DNA from 3 places in the Salinibacterium sp. SWN1162 genome. Region 1 is predicted to be linked to each of the others. Evidence: riboswitches for the same ligand, from Rfam matches in the RefSeq annotation. Region 1 holds a riboswitch; each other region holds the start of a gene.
The links. Region 1 has a riboswitch for thiamine pyrophosphate ahead of I6E58_RS12295 (MFS transporter). Riboswitches for the same ligand answer to the same signal wherever they lie in the genome.
Positions count from the first base shown of each region.

Region 1 (4,191 bases):
GCTCTCAGCTTCGGGGGAACCAAGAGTTGACCCCCTTTCGGGGGCTTACACAATACTGACACAATTTCGCGTCAATGAAACGGGTGTGCACAGGAATTTCTCACTTTTGCGGCGAAAAACTGAGGCAACCCACAAAAACACGCTCGAAATCAGACGAATGAGCAAGAAAGAGTTACGAAGTTTTCCGCCATTCGCGAGCGCCTAAGGCGCCGCTTGTTCCCGTGCGCGCAACCTCCCGCCAGCGCAGTGCGCCGGTATCAGCGATCCTAGAGACGGATTTCGACCGCCACGGATTGCCCTGCAGTGCCACGAACTTTTTGTGCGAGACGAATGGCCGCGTACTTGGCACCGTACTTTTTCTTCAGAGCGGCATCCATGGCATCCAACGTCGCTTCGTCATCGCGAATGGCGGCCGTCGCTTGCACCGCAATTGCACCCTCAGAAACATTGCCGCGCATGTCGCACGGAGTGATCTCCACTCGCGAGGTGTGGCGGATGCGTTTTACTTTGCCCGACGAGGGCGCCGTCGTCACCAGCAATCGATCGCCGACGCCCACCGCCCAGACCGGAGTCGACACCGGCTCCCCCGACTTGCGGAACGTGGTGACCAAAACGTAAGTCTCGGCGGCGAGCGTGGAAAAGTTAGCGGCGGTCATGACTCCATTATCCCGCGGCGCTAAGCCTTGAAATTGATGAGCTTGTGGGTGCCATCGCAGAACGGTTTGATCGCCGATACGCCACACCGACAGAGGGCGACCGTATTGCGGACCTGCTCGATAGGTTCGCCATCGGCCGAGCGAAGGTCGATCTCCCCACGCACTAGAAGCGGACCGTTCGTGCACGCCGTGATTTCGACGTCGTCTGTCTTGCCTGAAGCCGTCATCGGCCTGCCCCCACCTCAGCGCCCGCCGAACTCTCCTCGCCTTCGTCGCGGCCGGCCAGCACCGCCTCGAAGGGGAACGGCTTACGCAGGGACGATTTCTCGGCCTCCCACGATTCGAGGATGTGCTCCCCCACCCAATCATCAACGAGCAGGCACGCACGCGCTCCGAAGAAGATCTCGCTAAGCAGCGCAGGTTCGCTTTCGGCAAGCCCACCCGCGAGGTCGCGGGCGGCAATTTGCTCATGCACGGCATCCGCTTCAACGTGCTCGTCGAAGTATTCGGTGACGTTCTCATCGAAACCAAGACGGCGGAAGCCGCGAGCGTAAAGTCCGTTGGGGATCGACGACGTCATTTCGAACGCGGCCAGGTGCCCGGCGATGGCGCCGCGGAGACGACGGTTCATACCGAACAGCGAAATCATGTTGAAGGAGGCGAGCGTGATGGCCGGGACGAAGTTCACGTACGTTCCATAGCGCGAGTCGAGACCAATGCCACGCATCGAGCGCGCGAACAGCTCTGAGTGCATCCGTTCTCGTCGACCATTGCCGTATTCGTCAGCTTGGATCTCGACGAGCGCCGCCTTCGCGCGCCCTGTCAGCCTCGGGATCGCCCACGAGTGTGGGTCAGCCTCCTTCAGTGTGTAGATGGAGCGCTGCACCATGAACTCGACAGCTTGTTCCTGAGTGAGGTTTTTCGCGACGTGGCGCGAGAGGCTTGGCCCAGCATCCGGATCAGGCGCCGTGAGAGCGAAAAGCGCTTGAGCCACGTCTTCGGCGGCGGCGTTAGGAAGTTCGGAAGCGGGAACCAGAGCGCGAAGCTGGGCTTCGAAAGCCCGCTCGAGATCTAGCCGGGCCGCAATGGTATCGACGTGCCACTCCCACTGATCGCCGTTGTCGACGACCCTGCCGTAATACAGACCGTAGAGAAGGTAGAGAGCGAGTTGCACGTCGTCGTCGCGAATAAGGTCGCGCCCGCTCGCGATGGCTGCAGCAACTTCGTCGGCGAGCCCCTCAATGGTGTGTGGTGCCGACGCGCTGGCGAACGCAGGGATCAGCAGCGAACTGATAGGCCCGCGCGGTTCGATTTCTTCGTCATGCCAGTTCTCGCACAGTCGCGTGGCGCTGTTTGCGTCGTGAGCTGCTCCATTGTGGGGAACAGCATCGCGCGCGGGAGAGTTCTCCGTGGGGTGCATTATGACCTCTCCAGTTCATCCGAAGTCTTCGGATCAGGCGCCCAAATTGCCTGATCAGCTTCGTGAGTGAACCAATATTGCCAACAGCGCACACGGTCGTCAACGCAATTGCCGGGCTCCCAAATATTTCTCAGTAAGCTCACTGAGAACGTTCAACTGGGCGGCCTAGTGGCAGATGCTAAGTTGTTGCGTGTCCCCACGGGAGCCCGCTGGCACGGGCTGAGAGGAAGCTGACGCAGCTTCGACCGTTGAACCTACCGGGTAATGCCGGCGAAGGAAGAACGGTCTATGGCTTCATCTCACTCGCACGCTGGTGCGTCGAACATCGCTGTCGCAACCGAGCCACCACTCGGCACTCGACGTGCGGTGCGCGGCGGCATCTTCGGCAACTATGTCGACCAGTTCGACATCTTCTTGCCGGTCATCGCGCTGGCTCCGGCATCCGCCCAGCTCTTTGGCTCGGACAACCTCGTCGGCAACGCGGGGCTGATCTTCGTCGCGACGCTTCTGGGGCGGCCCATCGGTGCCGCGATCTTCGGGTCGATCTCTGACCGCATTGGGCGAACCGCGACCACCAAAGTTGCCCTGCTCGGTGTTGCCCTCACGACGCTGCTGATCGCGCTCGTTCCCGATCACACCGTGCTGGGCGGTGGAACTCTGGCCGCAATTCTGCTGCTGCGGTTTGTCGGCGGCATCTTCCTCGGCGGCGAATACACCTCCGCGATCCCGCTCGCTATGGAATGGTCGCGGCCCGAACGACGGGGACTCGTGAGCGGGCTCATCATGTGGATGTCGCCCTGGGCCAACGCTTCGATCGCGGGCATGGTGTTTGTGCTGCAGAGCGTGCTCGATGCCGCCGCCTATAACCAGTGGGGGTGGCGAACACTCTTCGTTCTGGGCTCACTACTCGCGTTCACGATGCTGTTCTACTACCGTGCGCGCGTCGAGGAATCGCCGCAGTGGCAACGACCGGTGCAACGCGCGAACCCGCTGAAAGAGATTCTGGTGGGTCGCCACCGTCGTGCGCTCTGGCAAGTGTTCATCATGATGAGCGGGCTCTGGTTGCTCACGAACATGGCGATTCCGGTGCTGGCCGGGCAGCTTGGTTCCGGCGCGGGGGCGTTGGGTGCGAGCGGTGCTCTGGATGGCCGAGCACTGTCATTCGCGATGATGATCGGCACCGCGGCATCCGCTCTCACTATGGCAGCGTGCGGGCATCTTTCGACGTTCACCGGGCGGCGGCGTTTCTTTATGGGATTCGGGGTGCTGACCGCTGTGGGCGGGCCGCTCGCCTTTCTTGCAGTGTTTGCGGCCCCCACTCTTGGGCAACTCGTGCTGGGAATCGTGGTGCTGCAAGTCGTAACGGTGTCGGCGTACGGGCCAGTCGGCGCGTACCTCGTCGAGCGGTTCCCCACCGCGGTGCGGGCGAGCGGGTACGGCGTGGGGTACAGCCTGTCGATTGTGATCCCGGCGCTGTATCCCTATTACTTGCCCGCGCTGCAGAGTGTGCTCGGGCAGCAGGGCGCCGTGGCTGCGCTACTCACGCTTGGCGGAGTGCTTATAGCGGTGGGGGCGTTCCTCGGGCCCGAGACGGCGCGGGTTGATCTGGATGCTAGCGAGTCAGTGCCGCTCGCTTAATTAGTGGAGCCGGCTCCGTCTCGCTGGCAACCCCTCAGCTAATCAGTCGCGAGCGAGAGAGCGACGCCGTCGAGGATGTCGTGCTCGCTGGTCGTAACCCACTCGAGCGGGTGGCCTGCTGCAGCCGCGGCATCCGCCACTCGCTGCAGTACGGTAGCCCAGATGACGGCACCCGAGGCGATCACGTCGACGCGACCGGGGTGCATATAGGGCAGCGCTTCGCGTTCGGCGCGGGGCATGAGGGTGAGCGCTTCGCAAGATCGGAGAACCACTGCGAGGGGCAGCCGGCTGCCGCTGATCGCGACGGGGTCGTAGCTGGTGAGGCCGAGGGCATGCGCGGTGATTGTCGTGACGGTGCCGGCGACACCGATGACTTCGGTAGCTTGCGAGAGATCGACCGTCGCCGTGGCGATATCGAGAGCCGCGCTGACGTCGCTCCGGATGTTGGCGAGGTCCGGTTCGGCGGGCGGGTCGGTG
Region 1 covers NZ_JADYWT010000003.1:193,479-197,669, forward strand. The annotation lists gene I6E58_RS12280 (PPOX class F420-dependent oxidoreductase) at 267-656, opposite strand; gene I6E58_RS12285 (CDGSH iron-sulfur domain-containing protein) at 677-883, opposite strand; gene I6E58_RS12290 (iron-containing redox enzyme family protein) at 880-2,076, opposite strand; TPP riboswitch at 2,265-2,374, shown strand; gene I6E58_RS12295 (MFS transporter) at 2,365-3,714, shown strand; gene I6E58_RS12300 (Ppx/GppA phosphatase family protein) at 3,753-4,191, opposite strand, start outside.

Region 2 (4,191 bases), on a different contig from region 1:
GGCTCACAATAAGCCCCGCTCCAAGCTTGGCCACGGGGTTCACGGCCGCGATGGGGATCATTCGAGCACCACCGTAGAGTCTGCGAGCGCGTCGACAAACTCGAGATCGTGACTGACCGCGATCACACTGCTGCCGTCATCCACGAGCCGAGCCAGCAGTGCGAGCAGTTCGCTCCACGTACGCGAATCTTGGCCGAACGTGGGTTCGTCGAGTACCAGAACATGCGGGCGCGTAGCCAGGGCGGTAGCGACACTGAGGCGACGTTTCTCGCCCCCCGAGAGCGTGAACGGGTTGGCTTCGGCCAGCTGCTCGAGACGGAGCCGCGTGAGTAGCTCATCGACCCGAGCATTCATTTCCGCTGTCGAAAGCTTCAGCGCCCGCGGACCCACTTCGAGCTCTGCGCGCACCGTGCTCGTCAAAAACTGGTGCTCCGGGTCTTGAAAAACGGTACCGATTCGAGTGAGCAGTTGACGCGACTTCCATCTGATCGGATGCGGGCCCGCCCCGTTTGCGAGTGCGGGGCTCGCGACCACGGCACCGTCTACCGGTGCTAGTAGCCCGCCAAGGGTGAGTGCGAGCGTGGACTTTCCGGCGCCGTTGGCACCGGTAATGGCGAGCGCGTGGCTGCTCAGGATCTCGCGGTCGAAGGGTATTCCGAGTGCTTTCTTCGCGCGCCCGAATGCCAAGCTTTGCGCCGTAAGAACGGTGTGCTGCTCACCGCGAGCGGTGCGCTGGGGGCGCGGCGGCGGGAACTCCGGAATCCAGACCCCGCGAGCAGCAAGCTGCTGCCCTTGGCGCGAGAGCACCTCCGAAGGTCGCCCGTCGGCGATGACTCCCCCGCCGGCTGCGAGCACAACGACGCGATCGACAACTTCGCTCCACACCGACACGCGATGCTCGACCACGACGATCGTGGCGCCGGTCGCTTCGGCGACCCGGATGACTGCATCCCGAACCTCGGTAACACCAACGGGGTCGAGATTGGCGGTTGGCTCGTCGAGAACGATGAGCCCCGGCTGCATCGCGAGTACTCCGGCGAGCGCTAGACGCTGCTTTTGCCCGCCCGAGAGCGCGCCCGTCGAGCGATCGAGAGCGACGTCGAGGCCGACCTGATCGAGACTATGGCGCACTCGCTGCCAAATTTCGTCGCGCGGCACCCCGAGGTTTTCGCAACCGAAAGCAACGTCGTCACCAACGCGTTCCAGAATCACTTGACTATCTGGGTCTTGAATCACGAGCCCCGTGCGGCCACGAACGGATGCCGGATGCTCGCCATCGACAAGAAGTGAGCCTTCTGACTCACCTTCGTCGTCACCGACTATCCCGGCAAGGGCATGGAGAAAGGTCGATTTTCCTGCCCCGGATTCGCCGAGGAGAAGTACACGTTCGCCCGGTTCAATGCGCAGGTCGAGCCCGCGCACCGCCCACGCGAGCCTGCTGGAGTGGCGCCACCCCCATCCTTCGACGGTGACGCCAGCAGGCACTGTGGGGGTCAGACCCGCTTCGCAATCTCGCGACCGGCACCGAAACGGTTGAGCGCGCCGGTGGCAGCAAGACCACGCGTGGCGAGCCACGAGAGTAATCCGGCGATGAGCATTCCGCCGACGACGCCAGCGATCGCGTAAATGACAATGAAGGGCAGTGCTGAGCCCGGGTACCAGAGCAGCAAGTCGGTGATGACCATGGCGAGTCCTGCTCCGGCGCCGGCCAGAATGGCGCCGCTGACCCGCCAGTTTGCGTAGAGGAACGCAGCGAACACGATCTCGGCGCCCACTCCTTGGGTAATACCGCTGACGAGGGTGAGGATGCCCCACTGATTGCCGATGAGGGCCGAGACCGAGGCTGCGACGACTTCACCATAGATTGCGGCGCCCGGCTTACGAATAACGAGCGCGGTGAGAACACCGGCGAACAGCCAGAAGCCTCCGCCGATCGCTTGGAGTCCCGGGAGCAGCGCCGAAAACGGTGCCAGTGCCGGCGTTGACGCCACGTTCCAGACGACGAAAATCAAGCCGCTCGCGACGCCGATGACGCTGGCCACGACGATGTCGATGACGCGCCACTGAAAGCGCGATCCCAGCGTCGAGGTGGTGGACGAGGGTGAAGATGGTGCTGTTGTGGTCACTTTCGTGCCTTTCACTAGTGAATGGCACGGGTTTCAAGAGTGTCTGCTCCCTGCGCTGGCATGATCCAGATCAGGTTCGACGGTCGAAGCTTGGAGAAGCTCCCTCTCAGCCCGGCTCACCGGACTCCCGTGTTCGCCACCCAGTCTAATCATCAATAGGCTCGGGGCATGGACTTCCGCATCTTCACAGAGCCTCAGAACGGCGCCAGCTACACCGACCAGCTTCTGCTCGCGCAAGCGGCAGAGCAGCTCGGCTTCACGGGCTACTTTCGCTCTGACCACTATTTGACGATGGATGACCGCAACGGCGGCATGCCTGGACCGACAGACTCCTGGACCACGCTCGCCGGTCTCGCGCGGGAGACCTCGACTATTCGCCTCGGTACGCTCGTCTCGTCGGCGACCTTCCGGCATCCGGGAATCCTGGCGATTCAGGTCGCTCAGGTCGACGACATGTCGGGCGGGCGCATTGAACTCGGTTTGGGCACGGGGTGGTTCGAGCGCGAACACGCCGCCTACGGCATCCCCTTTCCGGCAAAGCGGTTCGGGATGCTCGAAGAACAGCTCGACGTGATCACGGGCATCTGGGGCACTGACCCCGGAAAGACTTTCTCGTATGAGGGCAAGCACTACCAGTTGAGCAACTCCCCCGCGCTGCCGAAGCCCACGCAAGACCCGCTACCGATCATTATCGGCGGCAGCGGCCCGAGCCGTACGCCAGCGCTCACGGCTAAGTTCGCCGCCGAATACAACGCTGGCTTCGCCACCATCGCACCGCTCAAGGAACGCATCGACCGCGTGCATGCCGCGTGCGAGCACTTCGAACGCGACCCATCGACCCTCGTGCTCTCGATAGCAGGAACGACCGCAGTCGGAGCCACTGACGCTCAAATCGACGCTCGCGCGACCGCAGCCAACAGCACCCCGGACGCGTTGCGCCTCGGGGGCTTCGCGGGGACCGCAAGCGAAGTCGTCGACAAGATCTCCGAGCTAAAAGCCCTCGGTTTTACCCGGGTCTACTTTCAGATCATGGACTTTCACGACCTCGACCAGCTCGACTTTCTCGCGCGCGAAGTGCTCCCCCAGCTCGACTGAGCGACGGCACATCTGCGAAGCGTTGCGCTCGCTAGCTAGCTAGCTAGCTAGCGAGCTACGATTCTTGGTCGACCGTCACGAAGTCGATCAAGTGCTCAACGCGGCCCAACAGTTCAGGTTCGAGATCGCCAAAGTTCTTCACCTTCGACAGGATGAACTGCCAGGCGCGCGCGATATCCGCTTGATCGTCATGAGGCCAGCCGAACGCCTCGCAGATGCCGTGCTTCCACTCAATCGTGCGGGGAACGGTGGGCCAGGCGGCGATTCCGAGGCTCTGAGGCTTGACCGCCTGCCAGACATCCACAAACGGATGCCCGACGATCAGCGCATACTTGCCGTACTTGCCGCGGCCCACAGCCTCGGCAATGCGACTCTCTTTTGAGCCCGGCACAAGGTGATCAACCAAGATGCCCAGCTTGCGTTCGGAGTTGGGCGCAAAGTCCGCGACAATCTTCTCGAGATCGTCGATGCCCCCCAGGAACTCAACAACGACTCCCTCGGCTCGCAGGTCATCGCCCCACACCTTTTCGACGAGTTCGGCATCGTGGCGACCCTCCACATAAATACGGCTCGCAAGCGCGGTGCGGGCGCGCTGCTCTGGCGCGGCGAAAGAGCCCGACGCGGTCTTGCGAGTAGCGGTCGCACCGACTTTGGGCGCGGGCTTTGTTAGCTCGACCGGCACGCCATCGATCAGATAGCCACTTCCCAGCGGGAAGGCACGGGAGCGGCCGCTGCGGTCTTCCAATTCCATGAGTCCGTCGGTAAAGCGCACGAGTGCACCGACGTAGCCGTCGGCAATGACTTCGACGACCATGTCTCTCTCGATCGGGACCTTCGGAAGAACCTTCGGGCCGCGCTGAATGCTGAAGTCGGCAAGAACATCGTGGGAATAGCGGTCGTCGGTCACCGATCGAGGTTAAGCGGTGCCGCCGAGTTGCTGGCGGAGGCGCGACGAGAGGTCGCGAGGTTG
Region 2 covers NZ_JADYWT010000001.1:1,377,357-1,381,547, reverse strand. The annotation lists gene I6E58_RS06500 (energy-coupling factor transporter transmembrane protein EcfT) at 1-61, opposite strand, end outside; gene I6E58_RS06495 (ATP-binding cassette domain-containing protein) at 58-1,485, opposite strand; gene I6E58_RS06490 (ECF transporter S component) at 1,494-2,126, opposite strand; TPP riboswitch at 2,160-2,268, opposite strand; gene I6E58_RS06485 (LLM class F420-dependent oxidoreductase) at 2,295-3,221, shown strand; gene I6E58_RS06480 (DUF3097 domain-containing protein) at 3,277-4,128, opposite strand; gene I6E58_RS06475 (VanZ family protein) at 4,125-4,191, opposite strand, start outside.
Region 2: another riboswitch for thiamine pyrophosphate. It lies ahead of I6E58_RS06490 (ECF transporter S component); the one in region 1 lies ahead of I6E58_RS12295 (MFS transporter).

Region 3 (4,191 bases), on a different contig from region 1:
TGAGCAGCGCGATAAACAGTGCCGTACCGGCGGCACCCGCGAGCTGCTGAACGGTGCCGATGGTGGCGCTGCCGTGCGAGTACAGGTGCGGCTTGAGGCTGCCGAGGGCCGACGTGAATAGCGGCGTGAACATGAAGGCGAGGCCGATGCTCATGGGAACGTGAATGGCGACGACCATGAACGGTGAGCTGTTCTCCGACAGCATCGTGAAGCTCCAGAGGGCGGCGCTCACGACGATGGCACCGGGGATCATGAGCGGGCGCGGGCCAACCTTGTCGTAGAGGCGACCGACGACCGGTCCGAGAAGACCCATCATGAGGCTGCCGGGAAGTACGAGCAGTCCACTCTGGATGGGCTCGAGACCGAGAACGTCCTGCGTAAACATGGGGAGCAGGATGATGGTGCCAAAGAGCGCCGCCATCATGACCATCATGAGGCCGATGGAGACGGCGAAGCCGGAGGCGGCGAAGGTGCGCAGGTCGAGAAGCGCGCTATCGGTTTTCTGCAGCTTCAGCTGGCGCATGATGAACAGCGCAAGGCTGATGGCGCCAGCAACGATGGGGATGGCGGGGGCGACGAGCACCTCACCGCTCGCTGATTCGCCGAGGCTCGAGAGGCCGTAAATGAGTCCCGCAAAGGCAATCGCAGAAAGGATGACCGAGAGTACATCGATCGACACCTTGCGAGGATCCGTAACGTTGCGCACCTTGGTGATGCCGAGGATGAGCGCGGTGACCGAGATGGGGATCATGACGATGAAAACCCAGCGCCAGTCAAAGACAGCCAGGACAAGACCGGCGACGGTCGGGCCGACGGCGGGAGCCATCGACATGACGATCGAGACGTTGCCCATCGTCTTACCGCGGGTAGCCGGGGGGACGAGAGTCATGACGGTGGTCATGAGAAGCGGCAGCATGATGGCGGTACCCGAGGCTTGAACGACGCGACCGACGATGAGGATCGCGAAGGTGGGGGCGATCGCGCCCAGAAGCGTGCCCGCGGTGAAGAGCGTCATGGCAGCGATGAAGATGCTGCGGGTCGTGAAGCGTTGGATAAGGAATCCGGTAATCGGAATCACTACCGCCATCGTAAGCATGAACGACGTTGACAACCACTGAGCGGTGCTGGGCTCGATCTTGAGGTCTTCCATGATGCGGGGGATGGCAACGACGAGCGACGTCTCGTTGAGGAACACCACGAAGGTTGCCGCGAGCATGAGCGCGATGACGAGACGGTTGCGACCGCTGTTGTCGACGGCGCCCGCCGCAGAGCTGGACAAGGAGCTCGCACCGGGTGGGGCGAGGGGAATGCTGCCGGTGATCGGCGTGGTGCTGGTCATGAAAATCCTGTCGTGTCTCAAGCGGTAGGACGAAGCAGCAGCCGCGGTCGACAGGGCGCACAAATCAGTCGTCTTCTTTATTCTCGCTCAGTGCAACGACATCCGACAGCAAAATAATCCCGATTGCGTGGAGTCGGCGGCAAACCGGCTCGCGGTGGGGCAGAAGTGGGGCATGAGCAGGCCCTGTCGAGCGAGAAGTGGTCCACGACGGTCGGGCGCAATACCTCTGCCCGAGCAGCTGCGGGAAGCGCTATGTTGGAGGCACAACTTGTGACACGGGGTGCCCTGCGGGGCTGAGAACACACCCGTCGAACCTGATCTAGTTAGAACTAGCGAAGGGATGTCGTGCATGTCGCGTACGCCACCAAACTTTTTGACCGCCACTCAAGACGCGCTCGAGGCGGTGAGATCGACGTCGCCGCTCGTGCAGTGCATCACCAATAGCGTGGTGGTGGGCTTCACCGCTAACGCTCTGCTGGCCGTGGGTGCGGCTCCGGCCATGGTGGATATTCCGGAGGAAGCGGGCATGTTCGCGGGGGTGGCATCCGGAGTGCTCATCAATCTCGGCACCTGCCGTGAAGAGCAGCGCGCTGCGGCGCTGGAGGCAGCACCGGCCGCCAACGCTGCGGGAACGCCATGGGTGCTCGACCCCGTGGCTATTGGTGCTCTGCCCGTGCGGACTCCTTTGGCGTATCGCCTGCGTGATCTCGGGCCGTCGATTGTGCGGGGCAATGCTTCAGAGATTCTGGCGCTTGCCGAACTAGGCGCTGGTGGCCGTGGTGTCGACAGCACGAGCAGTGTGGATTCCGCACTCACTGCTGCTCAGATGCTCGCTCGCGTGACGGGCGGCGCCGTCGCAGTATCGGGAGCGACTGACCTCGTGACCGATGGCGTGAGTGTCGTGAGACTCACAAACGGGCATCCGGTGCTGACAAAGGTCACGGGTGGTGGCTGTGCGCTGGGAGCGATCATGGCGGCGTTTGCTGCGGTGACTCCGGATGCGTTGACCGCGGCAGTAGCGGCGACGAGCGTGTACACGGTAGCGGCTGATCTCGCGGCGGAACGTTCGGCGCTGCCGGGAAGCTTCGCTGTGGCTCTGCTGGACGCACTGAGCGAAGTGTCAGTAGACGACATTGCAGAACGGGCGGTGATCGCGTGAGCGGCGTGCGAGAGAACGAGAGAGCGGTAGGCAACGGTTTTCGCGAGAGCTTCAACCTCTCGACCTATCTCGTGACGGATTCGACCCAGGCCCGCGCGGCCGGCCATGACCTGGTTGATCTTGTCTATGAGGCCGTCGCCGGGGGAGTCACTGTCGTTCAAATTCGCGAGAAGGACACTCCCGCCCACGAATTTCTCGACATCGTCTTGCGGGTGTCGACCGCAGTGGCGCGCAAGGTGCCCGTGCTCGTCAATGACCGCGTCGACGTGTACCTGGCGGCCCGCGAAATGGGTGCCAAAGTGGCCGGAGTGCATGTGGGGCAAAACGACTTGCCCGTGTCATCCGTTCGAGCACTTGTCGGGCCGGATGCCATTGTCGGGTTGAGCGCCTCTACCGAGGACCAGTTGTTCGCAGCCGGGGTGCGCTCCGCCGGGGTCGACTACGTCGGTATTGGCGCACTGAACCCCACGACGACCAAGAAGGATGCTCCGGATGCTCTGGGGCACGCCCGCATGGCCGAACTCGTCGCAGTCAGCAAACTGCCGACTGTTGCTATTGGCGGGATTGGTCTGGCGGATGTTCCGTTGTTGCGCGCCGCTGGTGCCGATGGTGCTGCGGTGGTGTCCGCTATCTGTGGTGCTGCCGACCCGCGAGAAGCGGCACGGGCGCTCGCCGCAGCGTGGGCTGGAGTTCGAGCGGGGGAGACGGCGTGAGTGAAGTTGCGGGTAAGGGAGAGAACGTGAGTGTGAGTTCAGGCGTTGGGACGGGTGCGAGTGCGGTTGCGGCCGCGGGTACGAACGGGGTGCGGGTACCGCGGGTACTGAGCATTGCCGGCAGCGACCCCTCGGGTGGGGCTGGCATCCAGGCTGACCTCAAGTCGATTGCGGCCAATGGCGGCTACGGCATGGCGGCGATCACGGCGCTGACGGCCCAGAACACGCAGGGCGTGAGTGGCGTGCATGTGCCGCCGGCCTCGTTTTTGAAGAAACAGTTGGATGCCGTCAGCGACGACATAGCGATCGATGCAGTGAAGATTGGGATGCTTGGCACTCCGGAGGTCGTTGCTGTCGTGCAGGAATGGCTGGCGCGAGTCAAGCCACCGCTCGTTGTGCTTGACCCGGTGATGGTTGCGACCAGTGGAGATCGCCTGCTGAATACGGAAGCCGAGCTGGCGCTGCGTGAACTGGTGCGGGTCAGCGATCTGGTGACACCGAACATCCCTGAGCTCGCGATTATTGCGGGAGAGCCTGCCGCCGAGACGTGGGACGAGGTGCTGGCGCAGGCGGCGCGAGTCTCTGCCTCCTACGGGGTGCGCGTGCTCGCCAAGGGCGGCCACTTGAGTGGGGCTGAGGCTCCGGATGCGCTCGTGGATGCTCGTTTCGGGAACGCGCCGGTCGTGACAGAGTTTGTCGGCATCCGTCTAGAGACCACGAACACGCACGGAACGGGCTGTTCGCTGTCAAGTGCGCTGGCGACGCGCATTGCGGCGACCGGCGATTGGCCTGCCGCGGTGGGGGAGTCGAAGCGGTGGTTGAGCGAGAGCATCCGTGCCGGTGCAGCTCTGCAGGTAGGCGACGGGCATGGGCCCATCAGCCACTTTGCGGGGCTGTGGGCTCGCGGGGGCGTAGAGACGGCGCCAACGGCGGCAGAGGTGCGGGAGCACTGGTGGGCCGAGATTGCGGACATCCGCGCT
Region 3 covers NZ_JADYWT010000001.1:2,032,871-2,037,061, reverse strand. The annotation lists gene I6E58_RS09595 (DHA2 family efflux MFS transporter permease subunit) at 1-1,339, opposite strand, end outside; TPP riboswitch at 1,606-1,697, shown strand; gene thiM (hydroxyethylthiazole kinase) at 1,689-2,498, shown strand; gene thiE (thiamine phosphate synthase) at 2,495-3,211, shown strand; gene I6E58_RS09580 (bifunctional hydroxymethylpyrimidine kinase/phosphomethylpyrimidine kinase) at 3,208-4,191, shown strand, end outside.
Region 3: another riboswitch for thiamine pyrophosphate. It lies ahead of thiM (hydroxyethylthiazole kinase); the one in region 1 lies ahead of I6E58_RS12295 (MFS transporter).